Regions from separate parts of the Rhizobium sp. KDH_Rht_773_N genome, predicted to be linked through region 2. Evidence: predicted binding sites of a transcription regulator. Region 2 holds the regulator's gene; the other holds the start of a gene.
The links. The regulator LexA, encoded in region 2, represses DNA repair genes until DNA is damaged. The targets are predictions, from matches to a motif close to TGTTCNNNNTGTGTTCNG.
Positions count from the first base shown of each region.

Region 1: a site for LexA is predicted at 3,618-3,635, ahead of ACU8HS_RS07195 (DNA recombination protein RmuC). Genes of this name have one in related genera too.

Region 1 covers NZ_CM129525.1:1,404,366-1,410,196, reverse strand. The annotation lists gene ACU8HS_RS07205 (methyl-accepting chemotaxis protein) at 1-1,185, opposite strand, end outside; gene ACU8HS_RS07200 (ribokinase) at 1,423-2,322, opposite strand; gene ACU8HS_RS07195 (DNA recombination protein RmuC) at 2,366-3,586, opposite strand; gene ACU8HS_RS07190 (globin-coupled sensor protein) at 3,781-5,280, shown strand; gene def (peptide deformylase) at 5,377-5,831, shown strand, end outside.
Region 2 covers NZ_CM129525.1:32,749-38,579, forward strand. The annotation lists gene kdsA (3-deoxy-8-phosphooctulonate synthase) at 1-698, opposite strand, end outside; gene ACU8HS_RS00180 (VOC family protein) at 695-1,582, opposite strand; gene lexA (transcriptional repressor LexA) at 1,780-2,505, shown strand; gene ACU8HS_RS00190 (ComEC/Rec2 family competence protein) at 2,486-4,912, opposite strand; gene gltA (citrate synthase) at 5,203-5,831, shown strand, end outside.

The DNA of each region.
Region 1 (5,831 bases), 1.4 Mb from region 2:
CGTATCGGCCAGCGCGAAGCGGAAGCCTTCGAGCGCCTTGGCGACCGAGCCGATTTCGTCGGCGCGGTTCTGGCCGGCGACCGCTTCGTCATATTTGCCGTCGCTGAGCGCCTTGACGCTGGAAACGAGGCCGCCGAGCGGGCGCTGAACCAGCGAACGGACGGCGAAGTAGAGGGCGAGCAGCACGGCGCCGAGCACGATGATGCCGTTGACGATCATCATCGCGGTCTGGTCCTGAACCGGCGCGTTCATCGCCGCGTGCGGGACGTCGACGAGCACGACCCAGGTGGCGTTCAGGCCGGGAACCGAGAAGGGATAGATGACGCGGTCGAACGGATCGAGCCCGTCGAAGCTGAGGTTCTTGACGAGGCCGATCTGCTTGGAAGAAAGCGCAGCCTTCACGTCCGCGGCACCGGGGCTGTCGCCATAGGGCTTCGACATCAGATCCGGAAGCGGAGCGACGATCCAGTTGCCGTTCTGGGCGATCAGCGTCACCCGGCCCGTACCGAAGGGACGCAGCGCCTGAACCTTGTCGGTCAGCGATTTCAGCGAAATGTCGACGCCTTCCACACCGATCATCTTGCCGCCCGACATGACCGGATAGGCGATCGAGGTCAACAGCGTCGGCACATCGGTGCCTTCGGCAAGATAAGGCGCGGTGATGGCGCCCTTGCCGCTGTCGGCGGCGAGCTTCCACCATTCGGCGGTATAGTCGTTGTCGAAGGTCGAGAACTGGATGTCGCCGGTCTTGGTCTTCGACCAGTAGGGCGTGAAGGCGCCGACCTTGTTGGTGCCCTCGTCGTTGTTGTTGGCGATCTCGGTGGTCTTGCCGTCGAAGGCGCCAAGCTGCTCGCAGAACCAGCTGCCGAAGGCGAAGGCGTTCTGTTCGAGATTGGCCTTCAGAATGTTGATGATGCCCTTGCGGTCGAGCAGCTTGCTCTCATGTCCTCGTCCGACGACACCCGACATGGTGCGGGCTGCGCTCGCAAGCTCGCCCACATTGGCAGCGATCTCGTTGGCGATCGACTTGGCTTCCGAATTGGCCTGGTCCAGCGTGAGGGTCTGAACGCGGCTGCGGGTCTGGTCGATGAGGAAAAGGTTCGAAACAACAAGCACCAGCGCGATGGCGGCACCGGTAATGACAATCAGTTTCGCCGCAAGCGATTTCATTCTGAAAATGAACATGTGTTCCTCGGGCAGGGACGCGCCGAAGGGCCATTCTTCGGCACAGCGGGTAAGACACGTTCCGTCATGGAACAGCCACGGGTTGAGGCGCCTCGAAGATGGACGAGGGCGATCTCAAGAATGATCGCCGGAAATCTCTTAAATTTGAATGAAATTTGCTATGTTTCGGCAGCAAAACCGGCACACCACCCCAAAGCTAAGGGTGGTGTTTCATGGACTGTTCGCGGTTAGACTGGATTATATTCTGTCTGCGACTTCGGCGGCGAGCGGGATAGACGGTTGCGCGCCCGGTTTCAGGCAGGCAAGCGAGCCGGCGACGGCGGCGCGGCGCAGGGCCGAGCCGAAATCCAGTCCCTCGTCGAGGCTCGCGGCGAAGTAACCGCAGAACGTATCGCCGGCGCCGACAGTATCGACAGGTTCGATGACAAGGCCCTGTGCGCGGGATATCTGGCCGTCGCGAATCGCGATGACACCGTCGCCGCCGAGCGTGACGATCAAGGTCTGGCCTGTCTGCGCGTGCAGCCGCTCCAGTGCCGCTTCGCGATCGCCGGCGCTCATGTTCTCCTGTCCCGCGAGCCGCTCGAATTCGGTCTCGTTGGCAATCACGATATCGGCCAGCCGCCCGAGGCGCGGTGCGTCCGGGATAAGCGGCGCGAGATTGAGAATGCTGGTAATGCCCCTGGCGCGGGAGGCGGCCAGCGCGCGCTCGACCGCTTCGACGGGAACCTCGAGTTGCAGCATGAGAATATCGCCTTGGTCCATGGCGTTGACGGCTGCCTCGGCATTGTCGCCGCTGACCTTGCCGTTCGCGCCCGGAATGACGGCGATCATGTTCTCGCCGTCGCCGCCCACCAGAATGAGAGCCGTGCCTGTCGGCCCCTCGACGCGGCTGACACGGGAAAGATCGGTGCCGGCCCCGTCAAGAAGCTCGAGCGCGCCTTCGGCAAAGGCATCCTTGCCGACAGCACCCGCCATGTGGACATAGCGGCCTGCCCGCCGCGCGGCGAGCGCCTGATTGGCGCCCTTGCCGCCGGCCGCCGTTGCAAAGCTGTTGCCGGCAACCGTTTCGCCCGGTTTCGGCAGGCGCTCGGTGGTCGCGATGAGGTCCATGTTGATGGAGCCGAAAACTGTAATCATGGAATGTCGTCCCTTGCTTCGGGCCGCGACACTGCCGAAGCGATCACTCTTCGTCAACCACCCTGAGCTTCAGCAACCCGGTCCGGCTTTCGACGGATTTAGGCGGGGCCTCGTTCTCGCGGGCCGGCCTGCCGTCGCCGCCCTCGAATTCCAGCGCCTCGATCTTCGCGCCGCGCTTGGTCAGCTTGTCCGCCGAAGTGATGATCTGGTCCACGTCGCGCTGCGTCTGCGAGAAATGGCCCTGCAGTTTGCGCACGCGCTCGTCGAGCCGGCCAAGGTCGTCCATCAGAAGGGCGACCTCGCCCTGAATGACATGCGCTTGCGCCCGCATGCGCTGGTCCTTCAATACGGCCTGGATCACCTGGATCGACAGCATCAGCAGCGAAGGCGAAACGATGACGACGCGCGCGCGGTGCGCCTTCTGCACGATCGCTTCGAAATTCTCGTGGATTTCCGCGAAGATCGATTCCGAGGGAACGAAGAGGAAGGCCGTGTCCTGCGTTTCGCCCTGGATGAGGTATTTGTCGGAAATATCCTTGATGTGGATGTCCATGTCGCGGCGGAATTGCTGGGCGGCAAGCTTGCCGGCATCGGCGCTGCCGGCGTCGCGGATCGCATTCCAGGCCTCCAGCGGAAATTTGGCGTCGATCACCAGCGGCGGGGCGCCGTTCGGCATCCGGATCGTGCAGTCCGGCCGCGAGCCGTTCGAAAGCGTCTGCTGGAAGGCATAGGCGCCCATCGGCAATCCGTCGGCGACGATCGTTTCCATGCGGGACTGGCCGAAGGCGCCGCGCGTCTGTTTGTTGGAAAGGATCGCCTGCAGCCCGACGACATCCTTGGCGAGCGTCTGAATATTGCTTTGGGCCGCATCGATGACGGCCAGGCGCTCCTGCAGCTTCTGCAGGTTGTCATGCGTCGATTTCGTCTGCTCGGTCAATGTCGAGCTCATGCGCTGCGACATGCCGTCGAGCCGCTGGTTGATCGCCTGGTTGAGCTCGGCCTGCCGCGCGCCGAAAACCTCCGCCATCGTCGAAATGCGCCCCTGCATTTCCGCCTGGATTTTCAGAAGCTCGGCCATGCGTGCGTCGCTTTCGGCGGCGCGCAGATTGGCCTCTTCCGCCTCCTCGCGGCGAATGCCGGCATTGCGCAGCGCAAACACGATCGTCGCGAGAATGATGACGGCAAGTGCTCCGCCGGCAAGCGCAAGCACGCCCGGGCTCAGCATGGGCAGGGAAATGGTGAGTGAGTCGGCTGTCGTGGTCATGCCGCACCATAACAAAAACTGCGCGGATATCCAGATCAAACCGTGAACAATCCACCACGGCCTGTTGCAGGCCGTCGCGCTACCTCGCTGTAACGGAAGAAAAATTAGCGGCCGCACTTAACGATTGCTAAACCATATTCGCCAAATCTGGCGTGGAAATTTCCCTCCGCATTCGCGCCAGACAAGAGATCCCCATGACTTCCCAACAGACCGATAACGCCCTTAGGCAGCGCCTTGACTTCATTGAGCTTGACGATGAGGCACGCAAGAACCTGCGGGAGTTGCGGCCGACGATCTCGGAACTGCTCGGAGGCGCCCTGGACAAGTTCTACGGCAAGCTTGCCAAGACGCCGGCCGTCGCGGGCTTCTTTTCCGACAAGGCCCATATGAGCCACGCCAAGAAGCGCCAGCAGGAACATTGGGGCAATCTGTCCGGCGGCAATTTCGACCAGAGCTATGTGAACGGCGTCACGGCCATCGGCCGCACCCATGCCCGCATCGGCCTGGAGCCGCGCTGGTATATCGGCGGTTATGCGCTCGTCATGTCCGAGCTTGTCCGCGGCCTGATGGAGAAGCAGTGGCCCTCGCTCTTCGCGCGCCAGCACGGAAAGGCGCTCGCCGAAAAGCTGACCGCCGTCATCAAGGCGGCGATGCTCGACATGGACTATTCGATCTCGGTCTATCTCGATGCGCTCGAGGAAAAGCGCCGCGTGCTGGAAGAGGAGCGTGCCCGCGCGGCAGCCGATCAGGCGCTGGCGCTGGAACATCTGCGCCGCGGCCTCGAAGCCCTGTCGCGCGGCGATCTCGAAGCCACGCTTCCCTCCGACCTGCCCGGCGATTTCAAGGCGATGGCCGAGGATTACAACAGGGCCGTCGGCGCGCTGCGCGATTCCTTCACCTCCGTGCGCACCACGTCCAGCCACATTCTCGGCGGCGCCGATGTGATCTCCAAGGCCAGCGACGATCTCGCCCTGCGCACCGCCCAGCAGGCCGCCGGCGTCGAGGAAAGCTCGGCCGCCCTGCAGCAGCTCTCCGTCAGCGTCAGCCAGACCGCCGCCAATGCCGAGAAGGCCTCCGGCGCCGTGCGCGAAACGCAGGAGAAGGCCAAGAATTCCGGCGAACTCGTCACCAGCGCCGTTTCGGCGATGGCCGGCATCGAGAAGTCCTCCACCGAGATCGCCAAGATCATCGGCGTCATCGATGAGATCGCCTTCCAGACCAACCTGCTGGCGCTCAATGCCGGCGTCGAGGCGGCACGCGCCGGTGATGCCGGCAAGGGCTTTGCCGTCGTCGCGCAGGAAGTCCGCCAGCTGGCCCAGCGCACGGCAGATGCGGCCAAGGAGATCAAGAACCTGATTTCCGAAAGCTCGACGCAGGTGAACGAAGGCGTCAACATCGTCAGCAGCACCGGCGAGGCGCTGAGCGACATGATCAGCCGCATCGATATCATCAACAGTTTCGTTGCCGATATCGCCGCCGCCGCCCGCGATCAGGCGACCGGCGTGAACGAGGTCAGCGTCGCGATCCGCAACATGGACACCATCACCCAGCAGAATTCCGGCATGGTGGAGCGCACGTCGGCCGAGACCCGCAGGCTGAAGGACGAGGTGGAGAACCTCATCGAGCTGCTGCAGCGTTTCCGTGCCCGCGCCGAAAGCCGGCCCGCCACCGGTGCGGCTCGCCGCGCGGCCTGAATAATCCTCCCAAAATCCCTGGGCAGGCTGCAAAAAACCGCAATCCCTGCCCGGCGGATGATTCCCTAGTGTGAAAAGATGCGTTATGGGAACGCCATGACCATCAAGCCACTCATCATTCTTCCCGATCCCGTCCTCCGCCAGGTTTCCAAGCCGATCGAGCGGGTCGATGCCGATCTCCAGCGCCTGTCCGACGACATGCTGGAGACGATGTATGACGCGCCGGGCATCGGCCTTGCCGCGATCCAGATCGGCGTTGCCCGCCGCATGCTCGTCATCGATCTTTCGAAGGAAGGCGAGGAGAAGCAGCCGCTCGTCTTCATCAATCCGGAGATCGTCAGCTCCTCCGACGAACGTTCCGTCTACGAGGAAGGCTGCCTGTCCATTCCCGACTATTATGCGGAGGTCGAACGCCCCGCCAAAGTCACGGTCAACTATCTGGACCGCGACGGCAAGGAACAGAGCGTCGAGGCCGACGGGCTTCTCGCGACCTGTCTCCAGCACGAGATCGATCACCTGAACGGCGTGCTCTTCATCGATCATATCTCGCG
Region 2 (5,831 bases):
GCTGCGCGCGCCAGCGTCTCGACGAACTGCCGCTCGCCACCCGAGGTTTCCCCCTGCCCGCCGGGCTGCTGGACCGAATGTGTGGCATCGAAGATGACAGGCGCACCGGTTGCCGCCATGATCGGCAGCGAGCGCATGTCGGAAACCAGGGTGTTGTAGCCGAAGGAGGCGCCGCGCTCGCACAGAAGAACGTTTGGATTGCCGCTCTGGTTCAGCTTGCCGAGCACGTTCTTCATGTCCCAGGGGGCCAGGAACTGGCCTTTCTTGACGTTGATGACGCGGCCGGTCCTTGCCGCGGCCACCAGAAGATCCGTCTGGCGGGACAGGAAAGCCGGTATCTGCAGGACATCGACGACCTTGGCCACCTCGGCGCATTGTTCTTCCGTATGGATGTCCGTCAGAACCGGAATGCCGAGTTCCTTTTTCAGGTCGGCGAAGACCTCCAACCCCTTCTCAAGGCCCACACCGCGCTTGCTCGACAGCGAGGAACGGTTCGCCTTGTCGAAGGACGTCTTGTAGACGAGCCCGATGCCGAGCTTGGCGCAGAGTTCCTTCAAGGTACCGGCAACCATGAACGCGTGGTCGCGGCTTTCCAGTTCGCAAGCGCCGGCAATCAGCGACAGGCGACCGGTATTGGAAAAAGTAACCTTGCCGGCGCCCTCGCCGACCGTCACCACGGAGTTCGTATTGGTGCTCATGATCTTTCCTCGAAGGCGAAGAGCGTGCCCTGCCCGGGCGCCGGCTTCACCAGAATTCGGTTGGCCTTGCGTGTGTATGTGACCCCGTTAGCAGCCAAATGCGCTTCTGTCACGGCCAGATCGCCGACCGCAAAGAGGATTGCCCGTCCACGCAGGCCGCGATCGGTATCGGGCGTCACCAGATCGTAATAGGCCTCCAGTCCTTCAGGCGTCATCAGGCTGATCTTCGCATTGGCGGTGGCAATCTGCAGCCCGAAGCCCGTGTCGTCAGCTGACACGACCCTCGCGACCGATCGGACGAAAACACCGAAGGCGTTCGGCTCCGGCGCAGCCAGGGCAATTTCGGCAATACCCGTGACACCATTGGCATGCGTTTCCAATACGGCGCGATCGGCGGGCAACGGGTTCACGCGCTCGACGGCAAAGAGGAGGAAATCCGGCGCCCGGAGATCGGCGGCGAAGGCGAGCCGGAAGCCGGCAACACTTTCTGCGCCATCTGGCATTCTCACCGGACGCTCGAACTGCAGCAGCGAACCGGCGCTGATGCCGGCCTCGACGAATCGGGCATGTTCTCGCCTTGCATCGCCGGTGGCGAAGGCAATCGCGGAAAGGCCCTCGTCGCCGCAACGGAAGCGGAATGCCTGGTCACGGGCGGCAAAGACGTTGCCGCGACGCGCCGCCTGCTCGCTCTCCGCAACGCTCGCGACGCCCAAAGGCTCAAGATAGGTTTTGTCGGCAAAGAACACGCAGGCATTTTCCGTGCCGAAGGGATGGCGGGCATCAGGCGCGACCGTGAAACCCAGCTTGCCCAGCCTTTCGCGGGCAAGGTCGATATCCGTCACCGGCAAGACGAGATGATCGATCGGAAGCCTGTCTTTGCGCATCGGGTTCCCTCCAGCAATGACAAGGAGATGTGCTTCAGCAGGCCTTGCGAGGCAAGGGCGCGAAGGCGCAAGGGCCGCGAAAAATAAAATTCTCGACAGAATGAACAGAAGTTTTACGAAAATTTAGCCACTTGCGGAACACATATGGAACATATAGTGTCCGTTCTGGATTTGTTTCAAGACTGGGGTTACACGCCATGCTCACGCGCAAACAACAGGAACTCCTTCTTTTCATTCACGAAAGGATGAAGGAGTCAGGCGTTCCGCCGTCTTTCGACGAGATGAAGGACGCCCTGGATCTGGCCTCGAAATCCGGTATTCACCGGCTGATCACGGCACTCGAGGAACGCGGCTTCATTCGCCGGCTTCCGAACCGGGCGCGAGCGCTCGAAGTCATCAAACTGCCGGAAGCCTACAGCCCGAGCCTGCAACCCCGCCGCGGCTTTTCGCCGAGCGTCATCGAGGGCAGTCTCGGCAAGCCGCAGCCTGTGGCGCCTCCCGCCTCGGCCAAGCCGGCACCTGCCGCCGACAACGGCAATTCGGTCTCCGTTCCCGTCATGGGGCGCATCGCCGCCGGCGTGCCGATCTCGGCGATCCAGAACAATACGCATGACATCACGGTTCCGACCGATATGCTCGGCTCCGGCGAACATTATGCGCTGGAAGTTCGCGGCGATTCGATGATCGAAGCCGGCATTTTCGATGGCGACACGGTCATCATCCGCAATGGCAGCACGGCCAATCCCGGCGATATCGTCGTTGCACTCGTCGATGACGAGGAAGCGACGCTCAAGCGCTTCCGCCGCAAGGGCGCATCGATTGCGCTCGAGGCTGCAAACCCGGCTTACGAGACCCGCATTTTCCCGCCGGATCGCGTCAAGGTTCAGGGCAAGCTCGTCGGCCTCATTCGCCGCTATCACTGACCGGTGACAGGCCGGCGTCCGCGAATGTATTGCTTCGCCAGTCATAGGCGCGGTGACGCATCCAGGGGCGCTGCAACGTGTCGAATGCGGTGGTGGCCTCGACTCCGTCGGCTGTGAACCGAAGTTCGACGGAACCTGTCCTGCGCAACGTTTCGCCGGTAAAGAGCAGCGCGCCGGAACGGCAGCGGTCGAAGCGCAGCCGGACGGGGGTCACGACAATATCGGCCGTATCGCAGGCCGGCCCGAGATGGGCGGCATTGTCGACGACGGTCAGCCTCTTTCCGTTGGCGAGCGCGACGCTGCACCAGGCGCCCTTCAGGCAGGAGAAACGCGAGGGAGGGCCGGTGTCGGCTGCCTGTCGCATCGCCTCTCTGGCTTCATTCTGCTGATCCGGCGAAAGCTGCAACCGTTTGCCGTCAGGCGCGGCGGGCGCCTTGGCGGCTTGGAGCATTACCGGCTTGCGGTGCTCTTCGAGGGCAAGCGCCCGCTGCCATTGTTCGAAGATGAAGGCGGGCGGCTTCTCACGGTTTGAAGCCATCGCCTCTCCATCGACTATGGCAACGAGTCCGCCATCCTCTGAGATGGCGATATCGGGCGCCGCACCGGACGGGAGAACGGCCACAGCAAGCGTGGAGACCGCGACAATTGCTGTTCCCATGTGCCGCAGCCCCGTTCTGAGCAGCGTCAGCAGCAGAAAGCCGGAGACGGCTGTCGGGAAATACCAGCCGGGCAAGCGGCCGATATCTATATTGCCGCCCCACCCCGCGATCGCCTTGGCGATCGTGATCACCAGATCGAGCCCGAAGCCTGCCACCTGCCACAGCCAGCCGTCCAGGCCGAAGGGCATCAGCAGCATTGCCAGCATGCCCGCCGGCATGACGATGAAGGAAATGACCGGCATGGCCGCAAGATTTGCCGGCAGGCCATAGGCCGTCAGGCGGTGGAAATGCTCGATCGAAAACAGTGCCGTCGAGAAGCCGCCGATCAGCGACGTCAGGAAAACGCCGCCGAAGAAGCTGCCAACCATGGAGATCGGCTTCATGATCGGCAGCCTGGCAAGAGCGTTCTCACGCATCGGCCGCCGCTTCCAGAGATCGTAGCCGGCGACAAGTGCGAGCGTGGCGGCAAAGGACATCTGGAAGCTTGGTCCCAGCACTTCCGATGGCGAGACAGCGAGGATCACGAGAGCGGACAGCGCCACGTTTCTAAGGCTGATCGATGGCCGGTCGAAGAAGACGGCGACCAGCATGATCGCCATCATGATGAAGGCGCGTTCGGCGGAGACGGCAAAACCCGAGATCAGATAGTAGGCGGTTACCGCAGCGAGCGCGCCGGCGGCCGCGATCTTCTTGGTCGGCCACGCCTGGGCAATGCCGGGAAACAGGCTGAGGACGACACGCAGGCCGACGAAGAAGATGCCGGCGGAGAGCGCCATATTGAGGCCGGAGATTGCGATAATGTGGGCAAGGCCGGATTGCCGCAACGCTTCCGTCGTTTCATCCGAGATCGCGCGTCTCTCGTCGGTGACAAGGGAGGCGGCAAAGGCCCCGGTGTCGCCGGGCAGGGTGGAGCGGATCCGATCGCCGATGCCGCTTCTCAGGCGATAGAGCCACTCCAGGACGGCCTCATCGAGCGAGCCTGCCTGCTCCGACTGTTCCGCCACCTTTTTCGGCGCCCCATAGAAGAAGCCGTTGGCGCCAATGCGGTCGAAATAGGCGCTGAAGGCAAAATCGTTGAGATGGGGGAGCGCCGGCCCCGCCGGAGGCGTCAGCCGCGCCCTGCCCTCGATGATGTCGCCGAGTTCGAAGGGCCGGGCCGCGCCACGCGCCAGCACGGAGACGCGTTCGGGCGGACGCCTGATCTCGGGTGCGCTTGTGCCGTTGACCTTGAGAATATAACGCCAGCGTCCCTCGCCATCGCCTTCCCGGCGCTCGATGCGGCCGGTCACGGTCGTCGTGACGGCTGAATCGAGGATCAGGGTCCTTGCCCGCCAGGTTTCGACCTGTGCCGAAAACATGCCGCCGGCAAAGAGAAGCAGGCCAAGCAATGTCGCCCGCAATTTCGTCCGGCCATGGCCGCAGACCGTGACGGCGACAAGGAGGACAAGCAGGCAGAGACCGAGCAAGACGGTCGGAAAGTCCGAGCCTGTCAGAAACCAGGTGGCGGCACCCGCCCCCAGGAAGACCGGCGAGAAGAGGATGAGGCGGCCGTGACCGGCCTCCTCGGCCGCCATATGCACGGACAAGGAGACGTACCGTTTCGCAACGGCCGCCAGTCGCCATGGAAAGGGTGTCGCGGCTTGCGTCCGGACCGGTTGCGTCACAATGGCGCGCGGGGCAACGCCAATAAAATCCATCTTTTCATCGATGGATTTCGCCTGCCGCTGTCTTGTCTCCAACCCCGTCATAATCGCCTGGACCCGCCCCCGCAGACCGGCAGAATGCAACCTGAGATCAAAAGGAGCAAACAATAATCGATTGAAATACGAGGAAAAATCAGGGAAGCGAAAAATCCAGTCAAATCATGGTGTTCTGATATGCATCCAGCTCATCGCTGCAGTGCCTAAAAGATGATGCCGCGATGCACAAAATGGCATCACGGTAACTTGGCATTAGCTTCCCGATCATATAGCTATCGCTGAGGACGCTTAACTCTTATGGCGCTTTTGCGGCGCCACCGCCACTCCGGAGGATCAGCATGACGGATCAAAGCGCTACAATCAAAATCGGTGACAAATCTGTCGATCTGCCCGTGCGAAAAGGCACGGTCGGACCTGACGTCATCGATATCGGTGCACTCTATAAAAACACGACCTCCTTCACTTACGATCCCGGGTTTACCTCAACCGCATCCTGTGAATCGAAGATCACCTATATCGACGGTGATGAAGGCGTTCTCCTGCATCGCGGCTATCCGATCGAGCAGCTGGCCGAGCACGGCGACTTCCTTGAAGTCTGCTACCTGCTGCTCTACGGCGAATTGCCGACTGCCGCTCAGAAGAAGGACTTCGACTACCGCGTTACCCATCACACGATGGTGCACGAGCAGATGAGCCGCTTCTTCACCGGCTTCCGTCGCGACGCGCACCCGATGGCCGTCATGTGCGGCTGCGTCGGCGCGCTTTCGGCCTTCTATCACGACTCCACCGACATCACCGATCCGCACCAGCGCATGGTCGCCAGCCTGCGCATGATCGCCAAGATGCCGACGCTTGCCGCAATGGCCTACAAGTACCATATCGGCCAGCCCTTCGTTTACCCGAAGAACGATCTGGACTACGCGTCCAACTTCCTGCGCATGTGCTTTGCCGTTCCCTGCGAAGAATA